Linked DNA regions of Spiractinospora alimapuensis. The protein of the gene in region 1 interacts with the protein of each later gene in a pairwise test. Links are inferred from orthologs where the notes say so. Each region holds a gene or a part of one and is shown in the gene's direction. Other genes may lie near its edges.

Region 1 (8,868 bases):
GAGGGCACCGTCACCCTGAACGACGCCTACGAGGGGCCGCCCGGATGCGTCCACGGGGGCTGGGTCGCGGCACTGCTCGACCAGGCCGTGGGGGAGGCCGCGTGGCAGACGGGCTCGGTGGTGATGACGGGACGACTCGAGGTCGACTACCGGGTCCCCACTCCCGTGAACATGCCCCTCGAGGTCGCGGCGCGGATCGACTCCGTGGAGGGCCGCAAGATCCACGTCACCGGGGAGATCCGCGCCAACGGCCAGACCACCGCGGAGACGACCGCGATCATGGTCCGGATCTGGCCACCGCTGGAATCCTGACCGACGCGTCCCCGTCCTCCGGCGATGAGCGGGGGCCATCGCCGCGGACGGGGGCGTTGTGGCGCGGGGCCGTGGGGAGGTCGCCCGGGTTCGCGGTGCCCGGAACGCGAGGCCAGGGGTTGGTCGTCGCGGGGCGCGACGGTAGCCTACGCACGTCCTTTTCGCGCTGATCGACTCTCCCGGGGGTAGGAATGGCCACCGCGCCGCGTCCGGAGCGCCCGCGCGGGCGCCGGCGGGTCTTCGTCGCCCTCGCCGTCGGGCTGACCCTCGCCATCGTCTTCGCGGGGGTCGCGTTGTTCGCCCTGGACAACCCGCTGCGCGGTTTCCTCGGTGGCCCGGAGAACGAGGCCGTCGCGGTGGACGCCAGTGGAGAGGCTCCCGTCGCCCTGGACGAGCTCGGTCTCGACACCTTCCACAACGAGCACGCGACGTTCCAGATCCCGGCCGGCTGGGAGGCCCAGGAGCGGCCCCCGGAGGACGAGTTCGCCGACCCCGACGAGATCGACTCCGTGACGCTGGACTTCGTCGGACCCGGCGACGCCGCCTTCGAACTCACCTACGTGCGTACCCAACCCTTCGACGACGCGCCGATCCCCGCGATCGAGGTACTGACGTCGGTGGAGAGCTCCCGCGACGAGGAACACGAGGACTACGAGCAGGTCACCCTGGAAGAGGTCCCGGGGGAGGGCGCCGGCGGCCTGGACGCCGCCTACTCCGAGGGCGTCTACACCCCCGACGAACTCACCCGACTCGTCGACGGATCCCCCGAGGGCAAGCTGACGCGCGTCCAGCTCGCCACCAACGACGGGGAACGCATCCACTCCCTCATCCTCATCGGTCCCCAGGACCTGATGGAGGACAGCGAGGCCGCGGCGACGATCATCGACTCGTTCCGGCTGACACCCTGACCACAGCACGGTCTGTGAGGTCGGGGGGAACCGATCCGTGCCGGCGTGAGTCTCATAGGCGTCACCAAGCCATCAGTGAGACATGGAGAGAAACCACAATGAACCAGCGATACGCGGGGGTCGTCGCCATGGGGGCCGCGGTCCTGATGACGACCGTTGGATGCTCGGGCGGGGACTCCGAGCCCGACAGCTCGGGCGCCGCGGACGACGGGGGAGGCGGGGGCGGCCCGATGGCGTTCGTCGCCGACGCGGTGAACAACGCCGGTTCCGCGGACAGCTACCGGGCGACCATGACCATGTCGGGGGAGCTCGAGGGTGTCAGTGTGGAGTCGTCCTCCGACATCGAGTACGTCGGTGACCCCGAACCCACCATGCGACTCACCGTCGCGGAGGCCGGCGCCGAGAGCTCCGTCCTGCTGCGGGGCTCGGAGATCCTCATGTCCGGCGCGGGCTTCGGCGGCTCCGAGTGGGTGCGGATGGACGCGGCGGAGCTGGGCGCCGACCTCGCCACGCAGGATCCCGCCTCCGAGGTGGAGAAGCTGCTGGCCGCCAACGACGTCGAGGAGATCGGCTCCGAGGAGATCGACGGGGTCGCGACGACCGGGTACGCGGGCTCCTACAGCACCGAGGAGGCGCTGGAGCACGTCGACAACGCCGAGCTCGCGGAGGCGGCCCGCCAGGTCTACGGCGACGCCGGGGTCGACGCGGTGGACTTCGAGGTCTTCATCGACGACGACGGCCTGCCGCGCCGCCTCGTGAACACCATGGGGGACGCGACCGAGACGGTCTTCGAGTTCCGCGACTTCGGCGAGGACCTGACCATCGAGTACCCCACCGAGGACCAGATCCAGGACCTCGGCGACCTCACGGACATTCCCGACGTCCCCGACGTCCCCGACGTCTCCGACCTCCCGGACGCCCCCGACGTGGAGTTCTGACCCGCACCGAACGCGAATCCGGGGCGGCCCGACCCACGAGGCCGGGCCGCCCCGGTGACGTTTCGAACACCCGGCGCCGTGGTGGATGCTCCCGGGCCGTGACAGTCGTAGGCTTCGGTGTCACGAGTGACCCTTCCGCCCCACCCCTGGAAAGCAGCCCGCCATGGCCGACTCCTTCGCTCACCTGCACGTGCACACCGAGTTCTCGATGCTGGACGGCGCCGCCAAGCTCAAACCGCTGTTCGCGGAGGCGGAGCGGCTGGGGATGCCCGCGGTGGCGATGACCGACCACGGGAACATGTTCGGCGCCTACGAGTTCTGGCAGCAGTCCAAGAACTCCAACGTGAAGCCGATCATCGGCATCGAGGCCTACGTGGCGCCGGAGTCGCGCTTCCACAAGAAGCGCGTCTACTGGGGGCGCGGCGACAAAGGGGACGAGTCCGCCGAGGGCGGCAAGGACATTTCCGGCGGCGGCCGCTACCTCCACATGACGATGATGGCCGAGAACGCCGTCGGCCTACGCAACCTGTTCAAGCTCTCCTCGCTGGCCTCCATCGAGGGCTACTACATGAAGCCCCGCATGGACCTGGACCTGATGAGCCAGTACAGCGAGGGCATCATCGTCAGCACCGGATGCCCCTCCGGCGGCGTCCAGACCCGACTCCGACTGGGACAGCAGGACGAGGCGGTGGCCTACGCCGGTCGCCTCCAGGAGATCTTCGGCAAGCAGAACGTCTACCTGGAACTGATGGACCACGGGGTACCGATCGAGCGCGAGGTCCGCGACGGGCTGCTGGAGGTGGGGCGCCGGCTGGACATCCCCCCTCTGGTCACCAACGACTCCCACTACGTCTACGAGAGCCAGTCATCGGCGCACGACGCGCTCCTCGCCGTCGGTGTCGGCAAGAACCTCGACGACCCGAACCGGTTCAGGTTCAACGGTTCCGGCTACTTCCTGAAGTCCGCCGACGAGATGCGGTCCCTGAACAACTTCGACGAGTGGGCGCGCGGCTGCGTCAACACCCTCGAGATCGCCGAACGCGTCCAGGCCGGCGTCTACGACGAGATCTTCGCCCACCGAGACAGGATGCCCCGGTTCCCGGTCCCCGACGGGGAGACGCAGGAGACGTGGCTGCGCCGCAAGGCCTACGAGGGGGTCGACAACCGGTACCCCTCCGGCGCGGGTGACGACGTCCGCGAGCGCGTCGACTACGAACTCGGCATCATCAACGAGATGGGTTTCCCGGCGTACTTCCTCGTCGTCGCCGACATCTGCCAGTACGCCCGCCGCAACGGGATCGCGCTGGGTCCCGGACGTGGGTCCGCCGCCGGTTCCATGGTGGCCTTCGTGCTGGGGATCACCGACCTTGACCCGCTCGAGCACGGTCTGCTGTTCGAGCGGTTCCTCAACCCCGAACGCGTGTCGATGCCCGATATCGACCTGGACTTCGACGAGCGTAAGCGCGCCGACATGATCCGCTACGTCACCGAGCTCTACGGTGAGGAGCGGGTCGCCCAGATCCTCACCTTCGGCACGATCAAGGCGAAGGCGGCCGTCAAGGACTCCACCCGCATCCTCGGCTTCCCCTACGCGCTCGGGGACAAGATCACCAAGGCGTTCCCGCCGGCCGTGCTCGGCAAGGAGATCCCGCTCTCCGCCGTGCACGACGAGAACCACGAGCGCTACGTCGAGGCCACCGAACTCCGGCAGATGATCGAGTCGGAGCCCGATGTCAAGACGGTCATGGACACCGCGACCGGTCTGGAGGGACTGACCCGCGGCACCGGTGTGCACGCCGCTGGTGTGATCCTGTCCGCCGATCCGGTCATCGACGTGATCCCGGTCCACATGCGCGACACCGACGGTGCCATCATCACCGGCTTCCCCTACCCGCAGTGCGAGGACATGGGGTTGTTGAAGATGGACTTCCTGGGGTTGCGCAACCTCACCATCATCGACGACGCCATCCAGAACGTGAAGGCCAACGAGGGCGTCGACATCGACTGGACCCAGATCGGGTCCGACGACCCCAAGACCTACGAGCTGCTCTCCCGCGGCGACACCCTGGGCGTGTTCCAACTGGACGGCACCGCGATGCGGGCCCTGCTGCGACGCATGGAGCCCAGCGCCTTCACCGACATCATCGCCGTCAACGCCCTCTACCGGCCCGGCCCCATGGCGGCCAACGCCCACAACGACTACGCCGACCGGTCCAACGGGCGCCAGGACGTCACCCCGATCCACCCGGAGCTGCACGACGCCCTCGACCCGATCCTGCGCGAGACCTACCACCTGCTGGTCTACCAGGAGCAGATCATGGCGATCGCCCAGCAGCTCGCCGGCTACAGCCTCGGCGGCGCCGACCTGATGCGTCGCGCCATGGGCAAGAAGAAGGCGGAGGTCCTGGAGAAGGAGTACGAGAACTTCCACCAGGGGATGCTCGACAACGGCTTCTCCGAGGACGCGATCCGCACCCTGTGGGAGGTCATGCTCCCGTTCTCCGGCTACGCCTTCAACAAGTCCCACGCCGCCGGGTACGCGATCCTGTCCTTCCGTACCGCCTACCTCAAGGCCAACCACCCCGCCGCCTACATGGCCGCGCTGCTCACCTCCGTGGGCGACGACAAGGACAAGATGGCGGTCTACCTCGCCGAATGCCGCCGCATGGGCATCAAGGTGCTCCCCCCCGACGTCAACGACTCCGGCCTGCGTTTCACTCCGGTCGGACGAGACGTTCGCTTCGGCCTGGGCGCGGTGCGCAACGTGGGCGCCAACGTCGTGCACTCGATCGTCAAGACCCGCAATGACAAGGGCAAGTTCAGCTCCTTCCCCGACTTCCTCAGCAAGGTGGAGATCGCGGCCTGCAACAAGCGCGTGGTGGAGTCCCTGATCAAGGCCGGCGGATTCGACGAGTTGCAGCACACCCGCCGCGGTCTCTACCTGCGCCACGAGGCGGCCGTGGACGCGGTCACCTCCACCAAGCGCCAGGAGGCCATCGGCCAGTTCGACCTCTTCGGCGCGGCGGAGGACACTGAGGAACCCGCGGCGCCGCTCGGGCTCGACCTCGACTTCGACGCCTCGGAGTGGAACCGCAAGGAGAAACTCGCGCTGGAACGCGAGATGCTCGGCCTCTACGTGTCCAGCCACCCGCTGGCCGGCGCCGAGCGGGTCCTGGCCCGTTCCTCCGACATCCCGATCGCGCAACTCGTGGCCGGCGAGGTCCGAGAGGGCGAGGTCCGCATCGCCGGCATGATCTCCAAGGTCGAGCGGCGCACCAACAAGGCCGGAAACCCGTGGGCCATCGCCACCGTCGAGGACCTCGACGCCTCGGTGGAGGTCCTGTTCTTCCCCAAGGCCTATCCGCTCTACACCCACGAACTCCTCGAGGACAACGCGGTCACGGTCAAGGGCCGGGTGAACGAACGCGACGGCACCTTCAGCATGTTCGCCTCCGAGCTCGCACCGCTGGACGTCTCCCACATCGAGGAGGGAGAACCGCCGCTGCTCCTCACCCTGCCCCAGCGAAAGATCACTCCGGACCTCGTCGCCGACCTCAAGCAGGTGCTCCGGGAGAACCGTGGCGACACTCCCGTGCGGCTGCGCGTGGACTCCCCGGCGCGGTCGTGGATCCTCGCCCTGGACGACTTCCCCATCCGGTACGGAACCGAGTTCTCCGGTGAGATCAAGAGCCTGCTCGGAGCGGACGCGGTGCGATACTGAGTGGGCCGGGACGCGTCGGAGGGACACCGGTGTCGTTCGTCACCCGCCGGGAGACCGGCGGGTGGATGGCGAGGGGCGCACGGTGGGACGCCACGACGGGGGAGCGGCTGCGTGGGTACGGGGGGTCAGGTGGTCGGTGTGCGGTACGACGCGGGGACGGTGGCGCGTCCGTCGCGGACACCGTCGACACGGGCCGGAGACGACGTCGAGCGCCAGGGCGCCGGTGACGACACGATGAGGTGCGTGTGGGAGGCCTGAGGCGACACCTGGTCCTCGGCGGCGCGACGGCCGTGGCCGCCGCCGTTCTCGGCCCGCTCGTCGGAATCCTGTGGTGGTGGATCGTCCCACGGGACGAGACCACGGTGGGGCCGGGCGGCGAACTCCAACCCCCCGAACCGACCACACTGCTCTTCCTCGACGAGGCGTACTTCAGTGTGCTGGGCGCCGTCGTCGGCTTGGTGTGCGGGATTCTCGCCTATCTCGCGCAGTACCGAGCCAGCGCCGCCTCCGGGACGGACCTGCGACTCGCGGGCCTCGTCGGCGTGACGCTCGGGACGGGCCTGGCAGCCGTGCTCGCGTGGCGCACCGGCCTCGCGCTGGACGCCGGAACAGTGGCGCGGGCCATGGCGGACGCGGGGGAAGGAGACACCGTTCCGGTCGCGATGGAGCTACGCGCCTACGGCGCGTTGCTGCTGTGGCCCTTCACCGCGGTCCTGCAGTACGGGGTGTTCGACGCGGTCAGCATCATCCGTCGGGACCTCGGTCACCACCGCGGGAGCCGCCCGCCGGTCACCAGCGGCCCCCGCTCCGACACCGAGTAGCGCTCGGCCGCGCCGGCGCGGCCGGTCACGAGACCGCCGGACCCGCCGTCTCCGGCGTCGGCCCCGACTCGGCCTCGGCCGCCGTCAGCTCGCGGGCGACGAACTCCTCCACGTGGAACAGGCTGCCCTGGGCGCGGCGCACCACGGTCACCAGCGTTGACATCGTGGCGACCTCCTCGGTCTGTTCCCGCAGGAACCAGTGCAGGAACTGCTCGCCCTGGTGGTCCCGCGCCTCCCGGGCGGCGTCGACCAGCGCGTAGAACTGCTGGGTCACCTCGCGCTCCTGCGCGAGCGCCAGCTCCACGACCTCACCCACCTCGGAGAAATCGTTGCGGACCGGCCCGCTCCCGGGAATTGCCGCGGGAATGTCGTGGTCCACGAGATGCCGCACGATCATCATCGCGTGGTCGCGTTCCTCGAGTGCCTGTCGGTAAAAGAAGCCCGCGAGTTGCGGCAGCTCCAACCGGTCCAGCCACACCGCGATCGCGACGTATTGCTGCGAGGCCGCGAACTCGTGTCCCACCTGGTCAATCAAGAGTCGCTGGAATTTTGTGAGTTCCGTCGTCTGGGTTTCCGTCGTTGTGCTCATACCAATGAGGCTACCCCCCGAAAATTGCGACGTCGAATGGGATATCCGCGATTTCCATCACTAAGGCAAGCCTTTTCTTTCGTCAATTGATAAGGCTTCCCAAAGTTAGTTGAGCCTTTCCTCGCCATCGGCTCGCGAGCGTGGCGAACCGGCCGGCGGTCCGGGCCAACGCAGGCGCGTGCGACGGGTCGGCGGGGAGCGCGGCGGGCCACCCCCAGAGGAGGAAAGAGACGAGAGGGAGGAGACGGGCCGGGCCGCGCCCGCGAACTCGCGTGGGGCGGCCCGGCCCAGGGTCACACGCTCATACAATGGCCCCGTGGACCTCACCATTTCCCGAACGGACCTGCGCGACGACCCACGCGACCCGCGAGGCCTGCTGCCACGCGCGGAACTGGACGTCGCCGCGGCGCTGGACCTCGTCCGTCCCATCTGCGCCGACGTGGAGAAGCGCGGCGAGGAGGCACTCTTCGACCTCGCCGAGCGGTTCGACGGGGTCCGCCCCCCGCATCTGCGGGTACCGACCGAGGACATCCGCGCCGCGCTGCGCCAGGAAGAGCCCGCGGTGCGCGCCGCGCTGGAGGAGTCGATCCGGCGCGCCCGCCAGGTCCACCGGGACCAACACCCCAGCGACCACGTCACCCAGGTCACGGCCGGTGGGACCGTCACCGAACGCTGGGTCCCGGTCGAACGCGTCGGACTCTACGTGCCCGGGGGCGTCACCGCGCTGCCCTCCAGCGTCGTGATGAACGTCGTGCCGGCCCAGGAGGCCGGTGTCGCCTCGCTGGCCGTCGCCTCACCACCCCAGGCGGAGTTCGATGGCGGAGTGCACCCCACCGTGCTCGCCGCCTGCGCCCTGCTGGGCGTCGAGGAGGTCTACGCGGTGGGCGGGGCCCAGGCCGTCGCCATGTTCGCCTACGGGGCCGGCGAGTGCGCCCCCGCCGACCTCGTCACCGGGCCCGGCAACATCTACGTGACCGCCGCCAAACGGCTGCTCAAGGGACGGATCGGCATCGACGCCGAGGCGGGCCCCACCGAGATCGCGGTTCTCGCCGACGACACCGCCGACCCCCGATTCGTGGCCGCCGACCTCATCAGCCAGGCCGAACACAGCGAGGACGCCGCGTCGGTCCTGGTGACCGACTCCGTGGCCCTCGCCGACGCGGTCGAGGTCGAGCTGCGCCGCCGCGTCCCCACCGAACGCCACGCCGCGCGGATCACCGCGGCCCTGAACGGACCCCAGTCCGGGATCCTGCTCGTGGGCGACGTCGACCAGGGGCTGCGGGTCGTGGACGCCTACGCGGCCGAACACCTGGAGGTCATGACCGCTGATGCGCGGGGTGTGGCGGCGCGGGTCCGTAATGCCGGTGCGGTGTTCGTGGGTGGGTTCGCTCCGGTGTCTCTGGGGGACTACTGCGCGGGCTCGAACCATGTGCTCCCCACGGGGGCGAGCGCTCGGTATTCCTCGGGGTTGAGTGTGCTCACGTTCCTGCGTCAGGTCCATGTGGTCGATTACGACGCCGAGGCGTTGTCCGCCGTCGCCGACCAGGTGGTCGCGCTGGCCTCGGCGGAGGATCTGCCG
Region 2 (5,166 bases), 1.3 Mb from region 1 along the record:
GTCCACGCGCGGTGACGCGGTCGGTGCGCGGGCGCCGTATCGGTGGCCCCTCCCGGCCACGGGGCCGACGAAACCACGGCCACAGGTGCCCCAGGCCGCTGATTCGGGTGTGTGCGACGCCAAACGGTACGCATGTCGGTGAAATTCCTCGCAGTCGATGCCGCCTTCCTACGATGGCGCCGCGGAGGTGGACACGGAGTGGTTCAGCAGGGATTCGGCGAACTCGAGTTCGCGATCATGGACGCGCTGTGGCGTGCCGAGCAACCGCTCATTGTTCGGGACATCCGCGCGAGCATGTTCTACGACCGCGAGGTCGCCTACACGACGGTGATGACGGTCACCAACATCCTGTTCCACAAGGGGATGCTGCACCGGGAGAAGTCGGGACGGGCCTGGCGGTACTGGCCACAGGAGGACCGCGGCGACCACACGGCGCGGCTCATGCTGGAGGTCCTGGACGGAAGCGACGACCCCAGCACCGCGATGACGCGGTTCATCGAGCGGTGTTCCGAGGAACAGCGACGCCTCATCAGCCGAGCCCTGCACGGCCTCCCGCGTCCGCGACGGGCGACCCCTTAGTGCCGCCCTCGACGTCGGTGGCGTCGGCCACCGGGGTGGTTGCCCCGGGTGAGTGGACCCGGCGGTGAGCGGGGATCGGTCCACACTCCCTCGCCCGCGTCGTGAGCCGCGACACCCGTCCACCTATGCTCGTGCTGTGGATGACCTACGAGTAGCGCGGATGCGCGCCTACGGCGAGAGCATCTTCGCCGAGATGACGCAGTTGGCCGTGGCCACCGAGTCCATCAACCTCGGCCAGGGGTTCCCCGACACCGACGGACCGAAGGCGCTGCGCGAGGCCGCGGCCCGGCACCTCACCGACGGGGTGAACCAGTACCCGCCGGGCGACGGCCACCTTGAGCTGCGCGCGTCGGTCGCTGCCGAACGCGCCGCCCGGTACGGCCAGCGCCTCGACCCCGCCACGGAGATCTACGTGACGGTGGGCGCGACCGCCGGAATCGCCGCCAGCGTGCTCGGCCTGGTCGAGCCCGGGGACGAGGTCGTCGTCTTCGAGCCGATGTACGACTCCTACCCGGCGGTGATCTCGCTGGCCGGCGGCGTGCGCCGGCCCGTCGCCCTGCGCCCCGACGCCACCGGCCGGTTCACCTTCGACCCCGACGAGCTGCGGTCCACCTTCGGGCCGCGCACTCGGATGGTGCTGCTCAACTCTCCGCACAACCCCACCGGGACAGTGTTCACCCGCGAGGAACTGTCCCTGGTCGCGGAGCTGTGCCAACGGCACGACGTCATCGCGGTGACCGACGAGGTGTACGAGTACCTCACCTACGACGATGAGCCCCATGTTCCGCTCGCCACGCTTTCCGGCATGGCCGAACGGACGCTCTCCATCTCCTCGGCGGGCAAGACCTTCGCGGTCACCGGTTGGAAGACCGGATGGGTCATGGGGCCGTCGCCGCTGCTGCGCGCGGTGCGCACCGTGAACCAGTTCCTCACCTTCAGCGCCAACGGCGCGCTGCAGCTCGCCCTCGCCGAAGGACTGACCGGCGAGGCGGACTGGATCAAAGCCCAGAACAGCGCGCTCGCCGACAAACGCGACCGCCTCTCCGCGGGTCTGGCCGACGCCGGCTTCACCGTGCAGCGGAGCTCGGGGACCTACTTCGTCATGGCCGACATCCGTCCCCTGGGCTACCGCGACGGGATCGAGGCCGCCCGCGACCTTCCGCGACGCAGCCGCGTCGCCTGTGTGCCCGCACAGGTCCTCTACGACAACACGGAGGAGGGCCGGCACCTCGTCCGGTTCGCGTTCTGCAAGCGCGACGAGGTACTGGACGAAGCGGTGCGCCGCCTGGGCGCGACCCTGTGAACCCCGGCGGCGAATTCGTGGCCGATGTCGGCCGCCGCGATGGCGAGCCCACCGACGTCCTGCCGCGCGCACTGCGTGACGTGGTCAACGCGACGCGTGGCTTCATGCCCGAGGACGAAGGGCGCGCCCTGTTCGACGCGGCGTCCAAGTACTCCGTGGTCGGGCCCATCGTGGAGATCGGTACCTACTGCGGGAAGTCCACGTTGTACCTGGGGCACGCGGCCCGCCTCGCCGGCGTCAAGGTCGTCACGGTGGACCACCACCGGGGCTCGGAGGAGCACCAGCCGGGGTGGGAGTACCACGACCCGTCCCTGGTGGACCCCGAGATCGACCGGCTCGACACGCTCGGCGCGTTCCGACGAACGGTGGTCCGGGCGGGCATGGAGGACACGATCGTCACGGTCGTGGGGGCCTCCGCCGACGTCGCGGCACTGTGGGGAACGCCGCTGGGGATGGTGTTCGTCGACGGCGGTCACTCCGAGACGGCGGCCCAGACCGACTACGAGGGGTGGAGTCCCCACATCGCACCGGGCGGCGCCCTGGTGCTGCACGACGTCTTCCCCGACCCCGCCGACGGAGGGCGCCCTCCGTACAACGTGTACTGTCGCGCCCTGGCCAGCGGCGCTTTCCGGGAGACAAGTGCCACAGGTTCGCTGCGCGTCCTCGAACGACTGCCGTGAGTCGTGATGTCACCCGGGCCGGATATGCTCCGCTCGGGGTGACGTCGGGAAGCGGTATCGTGTTCGGGAAGTGTCGTTTAGGGTCCCCCCACGGTGTCGTAACGGTACTGAGATCTCCACGGTGAGTCCGTTCCGGCCGCACGCGCGTCGCTATGAGACGAAGCATTCACGAGACTTCATAGGGGGAGTCCCGGCTTCTGGGGGCTGAGGAACTGAGCGAGATGCACGACAGCGACGGCACAAAACCAACCCACCCGTCCGCTGACGACGACCAGACCAGCGGTGCCGACACCGGCGCCGACGAGTCGCGATCCGGCATACCCTCGGGTGCGGACTCACCGGAGTCCGGGCCGAGCGATGGGTCCACGGCGTCAGCCGACCACGTGAACGACGCCGACGAGCCGGAGCTCGCCGACGACGCGTCGGAGGACGCGGGCCCCGCGGACACCGACGTCGGTGCGTTCGACACCCCCCACACCGACAGCGCGTCCAGCCCCGACAGCGGTGACGCCACACCGTTCGCCGACGACTCCGACGCGGCCGAGCCCTCCCTGGGGGGCGGCGCCTTCCACGACAGCGGGAGTTTCTTCCGGGACCGGGTGGCCCGCAACCTCGCGGAACACTACGGGTTACGTCTGGACGAGAACGGACGTCCCCTCGACGACGACGCCGCGACCGCGGACGCCGATCCCGACTTCTCCGCGGTGTCCACGGGTGGCGGCGATGAGGACTACGCCACCGACACCGGCGCCAACGACATCCCGGACCCCGCCGACCTCCCCGACCAGGACGTACGGCCGGGGACGGAACCGTTCTCCGTGGTGGAGGAGTTCGAGTCCGACGCCACGCCGTCGTGGGCTGACTCCGAGGATCGGGGCACCGACGTCGGCCCGTCCACCAGCGTCTTCACCCCGCCCGACCGCGGCGCGGAATCCACGGAGCCGCCGTTCTCCTACCCCGACGCCCCCACGCGCGACCCTTACGACGAGCCGTACGCGGCCTCGGACCGCCCCCACTCCTCCGAGGGTCACGGCTTCGAGAGCGCCGGGTACTCCGAGCGGTCGGACTACGCCGACCCCCCCGAGCGGTTCGGGGCGGAGACACCGTCGGCGTTCACGACGCCGCCCGGCTACGACGATCCGTTCGGGCCCTCGGCCGCGGCGAGCGGTCCCTTCGCGTCCGGCGGCGACACGTCGGACCACGCCGAGGTCAGCGGGGCCGACAACCACGGTCAGGCCTACTCCGGCGACGACGAGACGTCCGGCGGCGACCCGTTCGAGTCCCACCGCGCCCCCGCGGTCCCCGACTTCGGTGACCCCACCGGTGCGGGAGCGACGGGAACGTTCAGTGCGCTGAGTCCCGGAATGGCGGCGGGGTACGGCGCCGGCGGAGAACCACCGGCCGGCGGCCCGGGTGGCCCCCCGGCGATCATTCCCCCAGGCGGGGACGGCCCGAACGGCCCGTCCGGTCCGCAGGAGGTGGCGCCGCACGCCGCGGGCGCGCTCCAATCGGGGTCCTCCGCGACCAAGAAGAAGTCGGCGGCGAAGAAGAAGAAACGACCGAAGAAGAAGCGGCCCCTGTGGTTCCGGCTGACCCGGGCCGGCCTGATCACCGTGTTCGCGGTCGTCCTGTTGGGCCTCGGCGCGTTCGGCGCGGCCTACGCGTTGATCGAGGTCCCCGACGCCACCCAGGAGGGCGCGACGGACCAGGGGTCGACCTTCTACTACAGCGACGGCGAGACGGAGTTCCTGGAACGGGGCACCGACCGTCAGCCCGTCGACCTCGACGACGTGCCCAAGCACGTACAGGACGCCGTACTGGCGGCGGAGGACCACGGTTTCTGGACCGAGCCCGGTGTGTCCATCCGCGGTACGGGTCGTGCGCTGTGGGTCACTCTGACCAGCCGCTTCACCGGAGCCGAGGAGATGCAGGGCGGGTCCACCATCACGCAGCAGATGGTGCGCAACTACTACGAGGGCCTCAGTCAGGAACAGACGATCGACCGCAAGCTGCAGGAGATCGTCATCGCGCTGAAGGTGGACCAGCAGCAGGACAAGGAGTGGATCCTCGAGCAGTACCTGAACACCATCTACATGGGTCGTCAGGCGTTCGGTATCCAGGCGGCCGCCCAGGCCTACTTCGACAAGGACGTCTCCGAGCTCACCACGGAGGAGGCCGCCTACCTGGCGGCCGCGATCCAGCAGCCGCACACCTTCGGCGCCGTGGACGAGGACAACCAGGAGAACCTCGGCTCCCTCGAGGGCCGGTGGGACTCGGTGATGGACCACATGGTCCAGCTCGGTTCGATGGACGAGGAGACCCTGGAGGCGGACAGCCGCTCCGAGGCCGAGATCCCTCTCGCCCAACCCGCGCTGCGCGACGAGGAGCTCACGGGCCACACCGGATACATGTGGCAGCAGGCCATGACGGAGCTCGAGACGCTCGGGCTCACCGAGGAGGACCTCGACACCGGCGCCTACGAGATCGTCACCACGTTCGACGAGGACATGATGACGGCGGCCCAGGAGTCCGTCGAGGAGATCGTCCCGGTGGACAACCTGCCGGACGGCGTGCGCGCCGGTCTCACCGCCGTGGATCCGGCGA

What was found. Proteins that work in one complex are often made in the same cells at the same time.
Region 2: the proteins of dnaE (region 1) and J4H86_RS10610 interact in binary tests that used the Escherichia coli proteins (3 or more experiments, as listed by UniProt). The link is inferred for Spiractinospora alimapuensis from one-to-one orthologs.

The regions. Positions count from the first base shown.
Region 1 is NZ_CP072467.1:1,021,739-1,030,606, reverse strand. What follows is about bases 1,926-6,079. They hold dnaE (DNA polymerase III subunit alpha), read left to right. Parts: upstream 1,926-2,321; coding sequence 2,322-5,879; downstream 5,880-6,079. Other genes in these bases: J4H86_RS04810 (LolA-like protein), read left to right, coding at 1,926-2,158. In the rest of the region: J4H86_RS04820 (PaaI family thioesterase), read left to right, coding at 1-312; J4H86_RS04815 (hypothetical protein), read left to right, coding at 504-1,220; more of J4H86_RS04810, read left to right, coding at 1,319-1,925; J4H86_RS04800 (hypothetical protein), read left to right, coding at 6,125-6,700; J4H86_RS04795 (ferritin), read right to left, coding at 6,726-7,289; hisD (histidinol dehydrogenase), read left to right, coding at 7,606-8,868. UniProt on the Escherichia coli protein: DNA polymerase III is a complex, multichain enzyme responsible for most of the replicative synthesis in bacteria. This DNA polymerase also exhibits 3' to 5' exonuclease activity. The alpha chain is the DNA polymerase catalytic subunit.
Region 2 is NZ_CP072467.1:2,331,838-2,337,003, reverse strand. What follows is about bases 1-2,810. They hold J4H86_RS10610 (pyridoxal phosphate-dependent aminotransferase), read left to right. Parts: upstream 1-739; coding sequence 740-1,882; downstream 1,883-2,810. Other genes in these bases: J4H86_RS10600 (transglycosylase domain-containing protein), read left to right, coding at 2,784-2,810; J4H86_RS10605 (class I SAM-dependent methyltransferase), read left to right, coding at 1,987-2,562; J4H86_RS10615 (BlaI/MecI/CopY family transcriptional regulator), read left to right, coding at 199-579. Outside these bases: more of J4H86_RS10600, read left to right, coding at 2,811-5,166. UniProt on the Escherichia coli protein: Shows aminotransferase activity with methionine and histidine as substrates, and to a lesser extent also with phenylalanine.